2 regions of the Anoxynatronum sibiricum genome follow, and region 1 is predicted to be linked to the other one. Evidence: riboswitches for the same ligand, from Rfam matches in the RefSeq annotation. Region 1 holds a riboswitch; the other holds the start of a gene.

Region 1 (9,099 bases):
CTCATTCCTATTATGGCGGGTATGGGAATCAACTTTGCCATTTCCATTGGTGCCATCAGCGCACAGGTCGGGTTGATTCTGGCCCTGGATTTTCAGGTTCCCGGTCTGGCAGGGCTGTTGTTTGCACTGACGGTTGGTCTCATTCTTTCTTACTTCAGTGGATGTATGATTGCATGGGTGTATAATCGGGCAAAAGGCAAGGAAATGATTTGTGGGATTGTCATGAGTTTTCTGGCCACCAATCTGTATCATCTTGTTTTTATGGTGGGGTATGGAACGGTTATTCCGGTAAGAAACTCTCAACTGGTGCTGTCGAAAGGTGTTGGGTTAAGAAACATGTTGGACACCGTCATGTACAAGAATTTGTTTGACAGTGTGCTGACGCTCCATACAGTGCGAGGATCCTATTCCATGGTACCCTTTATCATCATTGGAGTGGTCGCAGTATTCATCGCTTATGTGAGAAGGACACCGCTGGGTTACCGTTTTAGAGTGGTGGGAGAGAGCCTTGACATTGCAGAGAAGCTGGGGATAGATATTGACGAAACCCGAAAGAAAGCCATTGTACTCTCTACCATGATGGCTTCTTTAGGCCATCTGCTGTTTATTCAGAATATGGGAGTGGTGAATGTGTACACAGGGCATCTCAATGTGAACATCTTTGCTGCAGCGGCGTTAATGGCGGGCGGGGCCACATTGAAGCGGGCCACTATTACCCAGGCATTTCAAGGACTAATTCTGTTCCACACACTGTTCATTGTTTCTCCCATGGCAGGACAGAACCTGTTTGCCAATGCAGCCCTGGGTGAGTACTTTCGAAGCTTTATAGCTTACGGGACCATCGTTTTTGCATTAATGATGAGCCTGAAGCAACAGGAAGGAGAATTAGTATGAAGCAGTTTGGCGAGCATTATCAGGAAACCATCGAAGCCAATGTATTTCAAGAAGGAAGAAATCTGATAGAAGCGGGCGCTAAAGTGGTGGGGATCTACTGTGCTTTTACGCCGGAAGAGGTCATTGCTGCAGCCAAAGCCATCCCGGTATCCTTATGTGCAGGAACGGAAAAGCCTATTCCAACGGCAGAAAAACACCTACCAAGAAATCTGTGTCCCTTGATCAAAGCAAGCTATGGACATGCCTTGGATGATACCTGCCCCTATTTTCATTACAGTGATTTTCTGTTTGCCGATGCTACCTGTGATGGAAAAAAGAAAATGTTTGAGCTGTTAAAGGGGGTCAAGCCTGTACATGTGCTTTACTTGCCACAAACCTATGAACAGGCTTCCAGCGTGAAGCAATGGATGGATGAAATTCATCGGATGATTGAAATCTTAGAACGGGAAACAGGCAATATAATTACCGAAGAAGCTTTAAGAGAACAAATCAAGCTATTCAACGAGCATCGTCAGACGGTCCAACAAGTCTATGAACTGAATCGAGGGGACATACCATTTGTCTTTGGAAGAGAAGCAGATGTGATTACCGGCGGGGGTGGATTTGACTGTCATATCGACAGGCGTATTCAGGAAATGAAAGAGGCGATTACCTTGCTTCAACAACGGAAAGGGGAACCTGCCTTCATGCAGGAAATGGCAGATAGGCCACGCTTACTTTTGACAGGATGTCCTTCCACCAATAAAAAGGTGATGCATTTGTTGGAAGACAGTGGTGCGGTGATTGTGGCCATGGAAACATGTGGTGGTCTGAAAACTGTCAGTCGAAGGGTGAATGAAAATCAGGAGCCTCTTGCTGCTTTGGCCGAATATTATGTAAACATTGCCTGTCCATGTATGACACCCAATCCCGGAAGGTTTCAGCTGCTAAAAGAGTTGATTCACAGTTATCGAGTAGAAGGGGTGGTGGAACTGACTTGGCATGCATGCCATACTTATAATGTGGAGGCAGAACAAGTGAAGCGATTTATCACTAAGGACTGTGATATGAAATACCTTCACATAGAAACAGATTACTCAGAAAATGATATTGGTCAATTAAGGCTGAGAATTGAAGCTTTTGTTGAGATGCTTCAATCAGAAAGAGAAAAAAGATGAGTTCATCCAAATCATTGTCATTATAATAACAATTGTTGCATCTTTCGACAAACTCAATTAAAATGAAATAAGAAAGCATTTTAATAACCGAATGAAGGTCACGGGAGATCTCCGAAGTATAAGGAGAGCCGAAGAAGCAATATACCGGACTGGACCCCTGGTATAGAATCTTTCAGGCAACAGGATCGTGGCTGGACGGGACTCTGGAAAGTTCCTCAGGGAACGCCGAAGGGGCAAGGTGAAAACTGCGTCGGATGATGCCGAGCACCGTTTTCTCAGAAACTCTCAGGCCTGATAACAGAGGACATACTGACACCATCACCAAGTGATGGGTTTGTGTGTCCTTTTTTCGTGCCGGTTTGCGGGTTTTCTGTTTAATGATTCACATGAATGAGGCAGTGATTTGCGGGGTATGGTAGGGAATAGAGAGGAGGCGCGTTATGGAAGAATCAAGAAAAACACCATTGACGGACTGGCACGCAGCCAATGGCGGTAAAATGGTGGTCTATGCCGGCTGGGAAATGCCGGTGCAGTATGAGGGGCTCGTTGCGGAGCACAATGCCGTCCGCGAGCAGGCCGGGATGTTTGATGTGTCACACATGGGCGAGGTGCTGGTGGAGGGACCGGAGGCGCTGGCATATTTACAAAAGCTGCTGACCAATGATTTTTCAGCCATGGTCAACGGCGAGATTCTCTACACCATGATGTGTTACCCTAACGGAACCGTGGTGGATGATCTGCTGGTTTACCGATATGAGTCTGACCGGTACCTCTTGGTGATTAACGCCGGCAATGTGGATAAAGACGTGGTCTGGATGCAGGAGCAGGCCGCCGGATACCAGGTGAGTCTCACCAACCAGTCTTCCGAGACAGGAGAGCTGGCCCTGCAGGGACCTCTGGCAGAAGAAATCCTGCAGTCTCTGACAGACACCAATCTGTCTGAAATTGGTTTCTTCAATTTCAAAGACAACGTTGCCATTGCCGGAGTGCAGTGTTTGGTTTCCCGCACCGGATACACCGGTGAGGATGGTTTTGAGGTATACACCTCTTGGAACGAACTGGAGAAAGTCTGGGTGGCTATTATGGAAGCCGGTGCATCCAAAGGAGTCAAACCGGCTGGTTTGGGGTGCCGTGACACCCTGCGCTTTGAAGCCGGTTTACCCCTGTACGGGCATGAGATCTCCGACAGCATCACTCCGCTTGAAGCGGGACTGGGATACTTTGTCTCCCTGAAAAAAGAGGATTTCATCGGCCGGGAAGTGCTGGCTCAACAGAAAGAGCAAGGGCCGCCCCGGAAGCTGGTGGGCTTCGAACTCATTGAAAGGGGCATTGCCCGCAGTGATTATGAAGTGCTGCTTAATGGTGAAAAAATCGGCTTTGTCACCACGGGTTATTTGTCTCCCACATTGAATAAAAACGTGGGGCAGGCCCTGGTGGACAGGCAAAAAGTGACAGGTGCCGAAACGCTGGAAGTTCAGATTCGAAACAAACAGGTGAAGGCAAAAATCGTGAAACTGCCCCTTTATCGAAAGAGAACCAAGGCCCGGGGATAACTCCCAGGTTCTATCAATAAGCATCAACATCAATCAACATCAAGCAATACCAAAGGAAACCCCAAAAACATGAAAATGAGGAGGACTGAACATGAGAGTTATGAAAGACCTGCTGTTTACCAATGAGCACGAGTGGGTGGATGTACAGGGAGAGGAAGCCTATGTGGGACTGACGGAGTTCGCATCAAAAGCACTGGGAGATATTGTGTTTGTGGAACTGCCGGAAGTGGATGAAGAATACAGTGCTGGTGATTCCTTCGGAGTGGTGGAATCTGTAAAGGCTGCTGCAGACATGTACATGCCTTTGGACGGCGTTGTGACCGAAATCAACACTGAGCTGGAAGATGACCCGGGTCAGATCAATCAGTCGCCGCTGGAAAACTGGTTCCTGAAATTTAAGATCACCAACAAAAGCCAGCTGGATGAACTGATGACACCTGCTGACTACGAGCGTTTCTGTGAAGAGGAGGCATAATATGTTTCCATATATTCCCCACACCGAAGAAGATGTGAAATACATGTTGGATACGCTGGGGATGAAAGAGTTGGAAGAGCTGTTTGCCGACATCCCCAAAGAAGTGCGCCTTGGCCGGGAACTGAACCTGGAGGCACCAAAGTCAGAGCTTGAAGTGCAGCGGCTGATGAACGGTCTGGCGGGAAAAAACAAACCCACCGGCGAGCTCCTGAGTTTTCTGGGAGCCGGTGCCTATGACCATTACATTCCCACGGTGGTGAAACACATCACCGGCCGATCAGAATTCTACACCGCTTACACCCCCTATCAGGCAGAAATCAGCCAGGGGACCCTGCAGGCCATTTTTGAATTTCAGACCATGATTGCCAACCTCACTGGGATGGATCTTTCCAATGCCTCCATGTACGACGGCTCCACAGCCACGGCAGAGGCAGCCAGCATGGCGGCGGATGCCACCCGGCGCAAGGCCATTCTTATTTCAGAAACCGTGCATCCGGAAACTCGCCAGGTGCTGAACACTTACGCCCATTTCAACGGGTTGAAGGTGGAAACAGTACCGGCCTCAGCAGGTGTCACCGATCTGGAAAAAATGAAGGCGATGATCACCAAAGAAACAGCCGGTGTCATTTTACAGAATCCCAACTTCTTCGGCATTATTGAAGAGGTGGAAGAAGTCGAAAAAATGATTCACGAAGTCAAGGGCCTGCTCATTATGAATGTGGATCCCATTTCCCTGGGCATTTTGAAAGCGCCAGGAGATTTGGGCGCCGACATTGTGGTGGGTGAAGGCCATGCCATGGGAAACCCCATGAGCTACGGCGGCCCCTATCTGGGATTCATGGCGGCCACCACCAAACTGATGCGCAAGATGCCCGGCCGTATTGCCGGTCAAACCACCGATATTGAAGGCAAAACTGGCTATGTGTTAACCCTGCAGACCCGGGAACAGCATATCCGCCGAGAAAAAGCCACCTCCAACATCTGCTCCAACCAGGCGCTGAACGCCCTGGCAGCGTTGGTGTATATGTCGGTGCTGGGTAAGAAAGGCATCCAGGAAGTGGCGCGCCAGTCTTACAAAAAAGCCCATCACGCCCTGGCGGAAATCGAGAAGGTGGAAGGTTACAAGCGGGCTTTCGACAAGCCCTTCTTCAAGGAATTTGCAGTGCAGGTGCCCACATCGCCGGCGGCTGTCAATGAAGCCCTTTTGAAAGAGGGGATTCTGGGTGGCTATGAACTGGGGAAACATTACCAGGATCAACCCAACAGCCTGCTCTTCTGCGTGACGGAAAAACGCACCCTGGATGACATTCAGCGGCTGGTGAAAGGTCTGGAGGTGGCAAAAGCATGAAAGAATACACTAAATTACTGTGCGACATTACGAAGCCTGGCAGAACCGGTTATCGATTACCGCCGGATGAACTGAAGGACATGGAGGTGGAGCAGGGAATTCCCGCCGGCATGCTGCGGCAGGATGAACCCGCGCTGCCAGAGGTGAGCGAAGTGGATGTAATTCGCCATTTTGTCAACCTCTCCCAGAAGAACTTCGCCATTGACAAGGGTTTTTACCCTCTGGGTTCCTGCACCATGAAATATAATCCAAAAATCAATGAAGATATGGCGGCACTCCCCGGTTTTGCCAATTTACACCCTTATCAGCCGGAAGAAACGGTTCAGGGAGCCCTTCAGCTGATGTATGAGCTGGATGAAATGCTGGCGGAAATCACCGGGATGGAGCGGGTGACCCTTCAACCGGCAGCCGGCGCCCACGGCGAAATGACCGGTCTGATGATCATGAAGGCTTACCATGAAAGCCGTGATGACCACAAACGAACCAAAATCATTGTGCCGGATTCGGCCCATGGCACCAACCCTTCCAGCGCTCAGGTGGTGGGTTTCGATGTGGTGGAAATCAAGTCTGACAAAGACGGCAACGTGGACCTTGAAAGCCTGAAGGCTGCCCTGAGTGACGAAGTGGCAGGCTTGATGCTGACCAATCCCAGTACCCTGGGACTTTATGAAGAAAACATTCAGGAAGTGGCCCGTCTGGTTCACGAAGCCGGAGGCCTGCTGTACTATGACGGTGCCAATGCCAATGCCATTCTGGGAATTTCCCGTCCCGGAGACATGGGATTCGATGTGGTGCATCTGAACCTTCATAAAACCATGACCACCCCCCACGGCGGCGGCGGTCCCGGCAGCGGTCCCGTGGGTGTGAAGAAACACCTGGTACCCTTCCTGCCGGCACCAATGATTGAGAAAAAAGGCGATACCTACTATCTGGATGAAGACCGGCCCCAAAGCATCGGCCGTATTCGTGCCTTCTATGGCAACTTCGGCATCAATGTGCGGGCCTACACCTACATGAAAACCATGGGAGCGGAAGGGCTTAAAAGAGTGAGTCAGATGGCGGTACTGAACGCCAACTACCTGATGCATCACCTGAAGAACTACTACCGTCTCCCCATCGACCGGGTGTGCAAGCATGAATTTGTACTGGCAGGACTGGGCAAGAAAGAGCTGGAAGTCAATACCATGGATGTGGCCAAGCGCCTGCTGGATTACGGATTCCACCCGCCCACGGTCTATTTCCCTCTGATTGTGCCGGAAGCCCTCATGATCGAGCCCACAGAGACAGAAAGTCTGGAGACGCTGGATGCTTTTATTGAAGCCATGGCAGCCATTTCCAAAGAAGCCGACGAAAATCCGGAACTGCTGAAAGCAGCACCTCATGTAACCCCGGTACGCCGACTGGATGAAGTGAAGGCGGCCCGACAGCCGGTGCTGAAATGCGCCATGCCGGGAGCCTCTCAGTAGCACCACAATACCACCGAAAAAAAGATGGCGTGACACAGTATGAGTAAACGAAAAGAGTGCCGGAGAACCTCCGGCACTCTACAGGTGAGGGCAAAGAGTTTCGACTTGTCTCTGTCTTTTTTGGTTGAAGTCTGGGATTGCCGGAGAATCTCCGGCATTCTTTTTACTGCCGACGGTTTGCGAAGACGCAGCCTCATGGCAGCAAAAAGTTTTGACGGGGCGCTTTGGGTCGGTTATAATCATGCATAATAATGAATAGCCTAATGAAGATTAAACCGGATGAAGGAGCGACCACCATGATTTTTCTCAATGCGATCCAAAGTGTCCTCAGTATCATGATCATGATTGCCATCGGGTATGTGCTCACTAAAAAAGAATGGTTTGATGAGCATACCTCCGCCATGTTTTCCCGGCTGGTGATGAACATCACCCTGCCGGCGATGATGGTGGCCAACATGATGAATTTTTTCGACCGGGAACAGCTCCTGGTCATGGGAATGGGTTTCCTGATTCCCCTGGCAGGTATGCTCTTATCTTACGGGTGTGCCATGGTCACAGCAAGGCTTTTTCGGATTCCTCAAAATCAGCAGGGTGTTTTCTCCTGCATGTTTGCCATGTCCAACACCATTTTTGTGGGATTGCCGGTGAATGTGGCTCTCTTTGGAGACGTGAGCATTCCCTATGTACTGATTTACTTTGTGGCCAATACCATCATGTTCTGGACTGTGGGAGTTTACGGCATCCGGCGTGATGCCCGGGAAGAAGGCGGATTCTCACTGCAGGCGTTGCGAAAGGTATTTACACCTCCCTTTGTGGCGTTTTTGTTCGCTGCGCTGCTGATTTTACTGAACATTCCGCTGCCCCGGGTTATTTTAGATACGGCCACCACCGTGGGTCGGATCACCACCCCCCTCTCCCTGTTTTTTGTGGGAATTGTACTGGTGTCACTGCCTCTCAGCCAAATGCGGCTGAACAAGGCACTGGTGCTGGTACTGATGGGGCGGTATCTGATTTCACCACTGATGATTTATCTGTTGTTGCAATTGATACCGGTGCCCGCCATTATGCGGAATGTCTTTGTGATTCAGTCAGCCATGCCGGTGATGACCCAGGCGGTGATCGTTTCCCGGGCTTACGGGGCAGACGATCAGTTTGCGGCTCTGGGCGCCTCGGCAACCACCATCGCCAGTCTGGTGGTGATTCCCCTGTACCTGGTGCTGCTGGGTGGGGTGTAAGAAAAAACAAAGCGGCGTTTATCACTTAAAGGGAGGCAGTTTGAATGAAGAAAGAGTTGGTGATTATCGGAGCAGGTCCCGGTGGGTATGTGGCGGCCATTCGTGCAGCACAGCTGGGTGCTCAGGTAACACTTATCGAAGGAAGAGACATTGGCGGTACCTGCCTGAACCGGGGGTGCATCTCCACCAAGGCACTGTATACCAATGCCAAAAAAATTAATGAACTAAAGGAAATGGGCCACTTCGGCATTCAGCTGGAAGGGTTTACCATCGATTTCAATACCATTCAGGAACGAAAGCAGTCGGTGGTCACCCAACTGGTGTCAGGGATTGAACGGTTGCTGAAAGCCTACAAAGTGGAAATCATCAAAGGCTGGGCAACCCTTCAGGCAGATAAAACAATTGCGGTCGCCATGGAAGACGGCACCACCCAGATTCTGGAAGCGGCGCACATACTGCTGGCAGCCGGTTCCAAACCATCTGTCCTGCCGGTGGAAGGGGCCGATCTGCCGGGAGTTATCACCAGTGATGACTTGCTGAACATCGATCACGTACCCAAGCGATTGGCAGTGGCCGGCAGTGGCGTCATTGGCATTGAGCTGGCAGCTATTTTCCAGGCCATGGGATCTGAAGTAACGGTAATCTCTTCCACGCTGTTGAAGCGCATGGATGGCGAAATGGTAAAACGGGTTCAGCCCTATCTGAAAAAACAGGGGCTGAATCTGTTGCAGGATTGCCGTGTCACTGGTGTTGCCCGGGAAAATGATGTGCTGACAGTGGAGGTACGAAACAAGAAAACCGGCGAAACCGATACCGTCACCACTGATGTGCTGTTGATGGCCCCCGGCCGGGAGCCCATGCTGGGTCGTCTGGGACTTGAGGCGGCAGGAGTGGCCCATAATGCCAAAGGCATCCAGGTGAACGATAACTTTGAAACCAATGTGCCCGGTATTTACGCCATAGGAGATGCT
Region 2 (9,099 bases), on a different contig from region 1:
CATGAGCACAATGGGAATGCCTGCTTTTTCAATTTCTCTTAGCATCGTTGCACCGCAACGAGTACAAGTGCCTCAGGTGGCTACAAGGAGCACGCCGTCAACGCCGGACTCCTTCAGTTCTGCCGCAATTTCACGCCCCATACGGGCCGCTTCTTTTTGGGTGGTGCCGGTGCCCACAGTGGAGTAGAAATAATGGAACATTTTCTTGATTTTGCCTTCTTTTTCATACTGGCGCATGGCGTCCAGGGGAACAATGACATCCGGGTCGGCATTGGCCGCCATGGGGTCAAAGCCTGCGTGAATGGTCTGGTATTCGCCAGCCTTCAGATCGTCCATGCCGGAAACATCATACTTGCCCCACTTGGTGGCAGAGGCCGACTGGATGCGGTCGGGGTTGCCGACAGGCACAATGCCGCCGGAGGTGACAATGGCAATGGTGGCTTCCGACAGCTTGTCAGGAGCAACCGGTGATGCCACGGGAACCAGGTCGGTGATTGGCACCGGCAGTTCTGTTTCATAAGGCTCCCCATTGATCTTCTTCAGCAACATGTCAATGACACGCTCAGTGGCAGGCACCGGCGGGTTGAGGAAGTACTGCTTCCGTTTACCCCGTCCAAAATAGCCTTCTTCTTTGGCTGAAGTGATTTCTTCTCCCCGGGCCAGCTTTTGGGCAAACTGTGCCATGGCCTTCAGGTCATTTCTCATGGCAGCCGCACTGGCACCACCTCTGAAAATGAACATGTCTTTACGGAACATTTCTACGCCGGGATTTTCTTCATCCATGGAGGTAATCACCACAGCGTCGGGAAACATTTGCTGCACGGCACGTCCTGCATGACCGCAGGCTGCCCCGTAACGCCCGGCACGAAAGGCCGGACCGGCAAAGAAAAAGTCTACTTCTTTATCTTTCAGGAAATCCTTGATCATGTCAATGGCTTCTTCCTGACGGGAACCCATGAAGTTATCGCCGCAGATAATGGTATGGGTGACTTGAATGTCATCACCCAGCTGTTTGTCCAGCTCCATGGCAGGCCCCACAAGGCCTTCCCGGATTTCAGGAGTGTGGTCGGCCATGTCTTCGCCGCCCACCTGGCCGAAAAACTGATTCAGGTATAAAATCGCTTTTTTCACTGTTGACACACCTCCTAATACTCAACCATTGTCTTGGTGGACCAGCCAACAATCTGGTCACCGCAGAACATGGCGTTGTTTTCCATGATAATGGATCCGTCTTCCCGTACCGAAGCTCCCAGAATGGCGTCGTTATCCCAGCCGCCGGAGAGACCGTCACGGGCCAGGGATTCCAGTTCGCCAATGACCACTGGCATGGGGGGCAGCTCAATAAGCTCTGACACATTGCCTGTGGAAACCATGGCAGTGGCCAGGGCATCCATGGAAACCAGGGGCTGTGACGCGCCGTCGCGGCCGGTGCACTCATTGGACAGGCCTACGGTTTTGATGCCGGCTTTTTCCAGAGCCACCAGGCAGCCGGTGTAGTCGGCATCCGGGTTGCCGTAGCCTTCTTCAGCCACAACCGCCGCATCGGCTCCCAGATTCTTGGCCATGGAAGCCACAAAGAGCATGGCCCGTTCTTTTTGTTCCAGTGCCACATTCAGGTTGGACATGATCACACCCAAAAAGTTGATGGTTTTGCCATGTTCCTGATAAAGGCGTTTGATCATGGGGTAATTCTGGAAGTCATAAGTGGCCCATTTGGAGGAGCAGGGCATGAAGGAGCCGGAAATGATGCAGCCGTCCAGCACTTCATTGGGATGCATGAAGGTGGGCAGCATCCGATTGGCATCCCAGCCATACACCAGATCGTTGTAGCCCAGTTCTTCCATTTGTGACTGGGGTTGAAGCACCATCACCACCTTGGGCAGTTGGTTCTCGCCCTCCGTGCGTTTGGTTACCGGTGCCAACTCAAAAGTTTCCACTTCTTCAGGGGTCTGGTCAGCCACGGTTTTACCCAGGTATTCCGCCAGTTTCATGCCAGCCCACCGCAGGGCACGGTTTTTCTTCTGCTGCTCCCGCTGTTCAAGCACTTCATTGGTATCAGCCACCAGGCAGACATTCATCAACTGGGAGAAGTAGCTGTATTTGGCACCTTCGCCCCCCATGTCAATCAGTCCGTCCTGAAAACCGCCCCAGTGTTTGCCCACTGCCAGCACACTCATGTTTTTCAGTGCCAGGGTGCGGCCGTTGCCAGCCTGCATCAGATCGCCGGTGACACCGGGAAACACAGGCCCGCCGCCCACCCGGTAACGGGGCTCGATGGCTTCTTTCACCGGAACAATGCGCACCATGTCGCCAGGCTTCACAATCACCAGGTCTGCTTCTGTGATCCGCTCATCTTCCCGCACCATTTCCAGCGCTTCTTCCTTGTTAATGGTCAGCACCCCGTCTGCAAACCGGGTTTCACTGCCAAAAACAATGTCCTTGACGTAAAAATGTCCCAATTCCAGTTTCATTGACTTGACACTCCTTCCTTCCGTGAAAACGTTTCGTTTCTCACTTTGATAAAAGAATATCATAACCGTATTGATTTTGTAAATACGTTTATTGGATAATCTTGATTATTTTTACAAATTTTTCCGTCGATTTCTTTCATCACTTGCAAACAGCTGCTTCTTATTCTTCCCGCAAGTTTTCGAGAACTTCTCATTTCTTGATTTTTTATCGGAACATCATGATTATCCCTTTCTCTCTCTTTCTTGCTTCTTGCAGAATCTGTTGATATAATGAATCAACACTGAACAAGAAACGCACACTAAATGAAAACGTGGTGAATAATGTGATTCGACCTGATAAAAAAACGATACAGAAACGCCGCATCATGAGCTATTTCATTGAAGCCGCCACCCAAATCATTGACGAGGAAGGCATCGATGCCGTCACTATCCGAAAGGTCGCCGACATCGCCGGGTATAACAGTGCCACCCTGTATAATTATTTCGACAACCTGGACCACCTCATCTTTTTTGCATTGCTCAAGCACTTTAAAATTTATGTGATTCATCTCAGTGATTTCATTAAGGACGCTGATAATGCGCTGAAAAAGTATTTTCTCATCTGGGAGTTCTTCTGCTACCATTCCTTCCAGGATCCACGGGTTTATCACACCCTCTTTTTCAAGCAGTTCAACCAACCCCTGCGAGACATGATGCAGGAGTACTACGCCCTCTTCCCCGAAGAACTGGAAGATCTGCCGGAAGAACTGGAGCCCATGCTGTTGAACCAGGATCTGACGCTTCGCAACCTGGCCCTGCTCCAAAACTGCGTCAGGGAAGGCTATTTAAAAGAAGACGATTTGGAAGAACTGAACGAAATGACCCTGCTCATTTATGAAAGCATGCTGCAGCATCTTCTCACCGAACGGGTGGAGTACACCCCCAAGGAAGCCACCCGGCGCACACTGAAGTACATTCGCATGGCCATGAAAGTATTCAATCACTGCGCAGATACCCTCGACCAGTAACCGTCTCCTGTCAACAGCTTCATCTGGCTATTTACTTTATGTTGGCTTCTTTTGATATTTTTTTGACAAATTGTTTTATTTGCTATTGTCTTTCATAGAAAAACATAATATAATGATAACGAAAAGACATCATTCAACCTTACCTGGTTAACAACTTCATCAAAAGCTGGATGACGTATGCGGGAGAGAGTCCGTTCAGGGCCGCCGAAGGTAAAAGCTAACTTCATAAAAGAGTTAGTGAATTTCTCAGGCAAAAGGACCGTATATCGACAGCGCTCTGGAAAGCGCAAGCACCGAAGGAGCAAGTCCTGGCAGCAGCATCGCCAGGAAGAACCTCTCAGGTCCCACAACAGAGATCAACATGACAGCTGTGTTCATGATTGACTCTGTTTTTTTGTGTTCCCGTTTTTTTGACAAGGGGTTGAATGATGGCTGCTCAGGACGCAATGTGGTGGTGTGAATGAATGGCTGGATGGTTGAATAGCTGATGACTGATGTTAAAGGAGGGAGTGCCATGATGGTCGTCACCAATAATCCCCTGGTACGAGAACGTTTGCCTGAAGAAATGAACCTTCTGTGGGTGGATGGCGGCTATGAAGATGTGATTGTGGCCGTTCGCAACCGGGTACACCGGGGTCACCGGCTTCTCACACACCCCCTTGCAGGGAGTGTGAAACCCTATGAAACCCCTTACCGAACCATCTTTCTCTCTGATGAGGCCACCGACTTGCATCATCCGTCACTCAGTGTGCTGGAGCAGGCCATGGCATTGCTCAACGCTTTTAAAGGAAAGACAGGCGGTCTCAATTCATTGCGCACCTACCGGGATGAGCATCTGCCCGACCTGCAGCTGGTGGATTACGGTTTAGTTGAAACAGTGATTCAGCAGCAACCCACCATGCATCAGACACTTGATCAGTTACTGCAGGAAGAGTGATGAAAGCTGTCAGGAAGCACCAGGAAACAGCATGAAAACAGGCAGAAAACGAAGAAAGTCTCACGAATCATCAACGAAAGAGGAATGAAGAAAGGGGAGAAACAGTATGAAACTTGAACTTGGCAAGGTATTCATTGAAGATGTCCAGTTTGGAGAAAGCACCCATCTGGACGGCCGCATTCTGGTCATTGACCATGCGGAACTGCTGGAAGCCGTCAGCGGCGACGAGCGTCTGTGGAAAATCCGGGTGGATCTGGCCCATCCCGGAGAGTCTGTTCGCATCACCCCGGTGAAAGATGTCATCGAACCCCGGGTCAAGGTGAAAGGTCATGGGGGTATTTTCCCAGGCATGTTGTCGAAAGTTGACACAGTTGGAAACGGCCGTACCCATGCCATGAAAAATGTGGCCGTGGTCACCGCCGGTAAAGTGGTGGGCTTCCAGGAGGGCATCATCGATATGTCAGGCATTGGTGCCGATTATACCCCCTTCTCCAAAACCCATAACGTGGTCATCACCGCCGAACCCAAAGCCGGCATCAAGTCCCATGATCACGAAGCCGCCCTGCGCACCCTTGGTCTGAAAGCTGCCGCCTATCTGGGGCAGGCCGTGAAAGACGTGGAACCGGACGAAGTCAAAACCTACGAAACCCTGGCACCCCGGGAAGCTGCCCAGCTGTACCCTGAACTGCCCCGGGTTGGCTATGTGTACATGCTTCAAACCCAGGGACTCCTCCATGACACCTATGTCTATGGTGTGGATGCCAAAAAAATCGTTCCCACCATCATGTACCCCACCGAAATCATGGACGGTGCCATTGTCAGCGGAAACTGCGTTTCTGCCTGCGACAAGAACCCCACCTATGTGCATCTTAACAATCCCATCATCGAAGACCTGTATGAAGAACATGGCAAAACCCTGAACTTCATGGGTGTCATCATCACCAACGAAAACGTGACCCTGGCCGACAAAGAGCGTTCCTCCAACTGGACAGCCAAACTCACTGAATTTCTCGGTCTTGACGGTGCCATTGTCTCACAGGAAGGTTTTGGAAACCCGGATACCGACCTGATCATGAACTGCCGTAAAATCGAGGAAAAAGGCATTAAAACCGTCATTGTCACCGACGAATATGCCGGCCGTGACGGCGCTTCCCAGTCTCTGGCAGATGCAGACCCCAAAGCCAATGCAGTCATCACCAACGGCAACGCCAACGAAGTGATTGTTCTGCCTCCCATGAATCGACTCATCGGCACTACCGCCTATGTGGATTCCTGCGCAGGCGGCTTCGACGGCAGTCTTCGTTCTGACGGCAGTATTGAAGTGGAGATTCAAGCCATTACTGGCGCCACCAACGAAACCGGCTTTGTGCACTTGTCCGCCGACGCTTACTAAACCTTTTGGAAAGGATGGATCAATATGGCAAAGAAGAAAGTCGTGCATTATGTGAACCAGTTTTTTGCCGGCATCGGCGGCGAAGAAAAAGCCGACATGCCGCCTGAATTGCGTGAAGGCGTCATCGGTCCCGGAATGGCACTGAACACCGCCCTGGGTGAAGATGCTGAAATTGTCGCCACCATTGTCTGCGGCGACTCCTATTTTAATGAAAACCCGGAGATCTCCAAGCAAAAGATTCTTGAAATGATCAAACCCTTCGAGCCTGACCTGTTTCTGGCCGGCCCTGCTTTCAACGCCGGTCGTTACGGCGTGGCCTGCGCCACAGTGGCCTGGCTGGTGCAGGAAGAACTGAAGATTCCTGCCCTCACCGGTATGTACATTGAAAACCCGGGAGCTGATCTGTTCCGCAAAGCTGTTTACATTGTGGAAACCGGCAACTCTGCTGCCACCATGCGCAAAGCTGTCCCCGGAATGGTGAGCCTGGCAAAAAAACTGCTCCATGGCGAACCCATTGGGCTGCCTGCTGAAGAAGGCTACATTCCCCGAGGCATTCGCCGCAACGTCTTCAAGGAAGAACGCGGTTCCCGTCGGGCTGTGAACATGCTGCTGGCGAAACTGAAGGGAGACGACTATCAGACTGAGTATGCCATGCCCGATTTCGACCGGGTACCTCCCGCTGATGCTGTGGGTGACCTGAGTCATCTGAAAATCGCTTTGGTAACCTCCGGCGGTATTGTTCCCAAAACCAATCCTGACCGGGTGGAGTCCTCCAGCGCTTCCAAGTTTGGCAAATACTCCATCGAAGGTGTGGAAGACCTGACCGCCGAAGCATATGAAACTGCCCACGGCGGCTACGACCCAGTGTATGCCAACGAAGATCCTGATCGGGTAATGCCTCTGGACGTACTCCGTGATATGGAGCGGGAAGGCATCATCGGCCACATTCATGAGTTCTTCTACAGCACCGTTGGAAACGGCACCTCCGTTGGCAACTCCCGTGCCTTCGGTATCAGAATTGGAAAGGAACTGAAGGAAGCCGGTGTGGATGCCGTTCTTCTCACCTCCACCTGAGGTACCTGCACTCGTTGCGGCGCAACGATGGTAAAAGAGATTGAACGTTTTGGCCTTCCTGTGGTTCATGTATGCACCGTGGTACCCATTTCCATGACAGTGGGCGCCAACCGGATCGTTCCGGCAGTCGCCATTCCCCACCCCTTCGGTAATCCGGCTGTGGATGCCAAGGAAGAAAAAGCCCTGCGGCGCAAGCTGGTTGAGAAAGCCATGAAAGCCCTGCAGACAGAAATTGAAACTCAAACAGTTATTGAATAATCTGATGGAATCACACATCTTTGCGTGAATCGCGTGATTCTTTGGGTAACATGGAAATAGAGCATTATCGGCGGGAAACAGCCATCTGAAAGAGGCGTTCCAATGCAGCATGCCAACAGTTTGATGCTGTGTGCTTGCCCTTTCTGCAAATCAATCCAAAAGATTTTGATAAATTAATCACGATTATTTCGTGATTGTGTTTACACCTCTATTGCCCTATGCTATAATGGCATCAAAAGATTCAATGCACGGCTGTTTTCCGTCATCAGAAACCCTTGTAAGGAGGCAAATTCATGGAAAATGTGTATGATGTGGTCATCATCGGCGCCGGCCCAGCCGGTCTTTCGGCAGCTCTCTATGCCGGCCGCGCCAAGATGAAGACCCTTGTGCTGGAAGGCACAAAGGTGGGTGGTCAGATTGCCATCACCAGCGAAGTGGCCAACTATCCCGGTTCCATTCACGATGCCACCGGTCCCACCCTCACCGCCCGTATGGTGGAGCAGGCTGATGAATTCGGTGCCGAACGGGTGAAAGACATCGCCGTGTCGGTTGACTTCACAGGTAAGGTCAAGATCATTAAAGGTGAAAAAGGCACTTATCACAGCAAAAGCATCATCATTGCCACTGGTGCCACCCCCCGGGTGATTGGCTGCCCTGGAGAAGTGGAACTCACCGGCAAAGGCGTATCCTACTGTGCCACCTGTGATGCCGATTTCTTCCAGGATTTGGAAGTGTTCGTGGTGGGAGGCGGCGACACCGCTGTTGAGGAAGCTATTTACCTCACCAAATTTGCTAAAAAAGTCACCATTGTCCATCGCCGGGAAGAGCTCAGGGCTGCCAAATCCATTCAGGAGATGGCTTTCAATAATCCCAAAATCGAATTTATGTGGAACAGTGTGATCGTGGATATTAAAGGAGATGGCATCGTTGAATCCGCTGTTTTCCATAACCGGGTGACCGGCGAAACCACTGAAATTCACGCTGATGAAGAAGACGGCACCTTTGGCATTTTCGTGTTCGTGGGTTACGACCCTGTGAGCCAGGTCTTCAAGGGCTGCATCAACACCGATGAAGCCGGCTACATCATCACTGATTCACAGATGAACACCAATGCAGAAGGCGTTTTCGCCGCCGGCGATATTCGGGTGAAAACCCTGCGCCAGGTGATCACTGCCGCTGCAGACGGTGCCATTGCCGCCGTTGAAGCAGAGAAATACATTACCCACGCCTTTAAGGAATAGTGTCATCAAAATGAAGCTTTATGGGACCCTTTACCGTCATGAAATGCACCAGATTCTAAGAAACAACAAAACAGGTGAAACAATGTGATTCAATGGAGGAGGTGAAACCATGTTAGCACTCGATAAGGATACTTTCCAGGCGGAAGTACTGGAAGCAGAAGGTTTTGTACTGGTGGACTACTGGAGTGACGGCTGCGAGCCCTGCAAAGCACTGTTGCCGGACATCGAAGCACTGGCTGAAACCTACGGTGACAAAGTGAAGTTCACCAAGCTGAACACCACCGGCGCCCGGCGACTGGCCATTTCTCAGAAGGTATTGGGACTGCCCACCATCACCCTTTACAAAGATGGCGCCAAGGTGGCCGAGGTCACCAAGGAGGAAGCCACCAAAACCAGCATTGAAAAAATGATTCAGGATCATGCCCTGTAACAGCAACGCCAATCCTCATCGGGATTGATGCATAGCAACAATCAAACTAAAAAAAGAAAGGATGGTCATAATGAGTTTTTTAGATGGCAAAAAAGTCATCATTATTGGTGACCGTGATGGTATTCCCGCACCAGCAATGGTGGAATGCCTGAAAGACACCGGCGCTGAAGTGGTCTTCTCTTCCACTGAATGCTTCGTCTGAACCGCCGCCGGTGCCATGGACCTGGAAAACCAGAATCGTGTGAAAACCCTGACTGAAAAATACGGAGCGGAGAACATGTTAATTCT

The links. A riboswitch is a leader RNA that binds a small molecule or an ion and turns the genes downstream of it on or off. The one in region 1 is predicted to bind glycine.
Region 2: linked by a shared signal. The riboswitch ahead of AAIG11_RS10460 (GrdX family protein) and the one ahead of gcvT (glycine cleavage system aminomethyltransferase GcvT) in region 1 are both predicted to bind glycine.

Annotation. Positions count from the first base shown of each region.
Region 1 covers NZ_JBCITM010000007.1:137,589-146,687, reverse strand. Annotated here, with positions in the region: gene AAIG11_RS08815 (ABC transporter permease subunit) at 1-894, shown strand, start outside; gene AAIG11_RS08810 (double-cubane-cluster-containing anaerobic reductase) at 891-2,051, shown strand; glycine riboswitch at 2,143-2,249, shown strand; glycine riboswitch at 2,253-2,354, shown strand; gene gcvT (glycine cleavage system aminomethyltransferase GcvT) at 2,492-3,604, shown strand; gene gcvH (glycine cleavage system protein GcvH) at 3,696-4,079, shown strand; gene gcvPA (aminomethyl-transferring glycine dehydrogenase subunit GcvPA) at 4,081-5,427, shown strand; gene gcvPB (aminomethyl-transferring glycine dehydrogenase subunit GcvPB) at 5,424-6,893, shown strand; gene AAIG11_RS08785 (AEC family transporter) at 7,190-8,128, shown strand; gene lpdA (dihydrolipoyl dehydrogenase) at 8,173-9,099, shown strand, end outside.
Region 2 covers NZ_JBCITM010000009.1:140,990-150,088, forward strand. Annotated here, with positions in the region: gene AAIG11_RS10440 (glycine/betaine/sarcosine/D-proline family reductase selenoprotein B) at 1-1,131, opposite strand, end outside; gene AAIG11_RS10445 (glycine/sarcosine/betaine reductase component B subunit) at 1,146-2,471, opposite strand; gene AAIG11_RS10450 (TetR/AcrR family transcriptional regulator) at 2,837-3,478, shown strand; glycine riboswitch at 3,649-3,750, shown strand; gene AAIG11_RS10455 (hypothetical protein) at 3,725-4,006, opposite strand; gene AAIG11_RS10460 (GrdX family protein) at 3,993-4,415, shown strand; gene AAIG11_RS10465 (glycine/sarcosine/betaine reductase component B subunit) at 4,522-5,808, shown strand; gene grdB (glycine reductase complex selenoprotein B) at 5,833-7,140, shown strand; gene trxB (thioredoxin-disulfide reductase) at 7,434-8,381, shown strand; gene trxA (thioredoxin TrxA) at 8,491-8,811, shown strand; gene grdA (glycine/sarcosine/betaine reductase complex selenoprotein A) at 8,882-9,099, shown strand, end outside.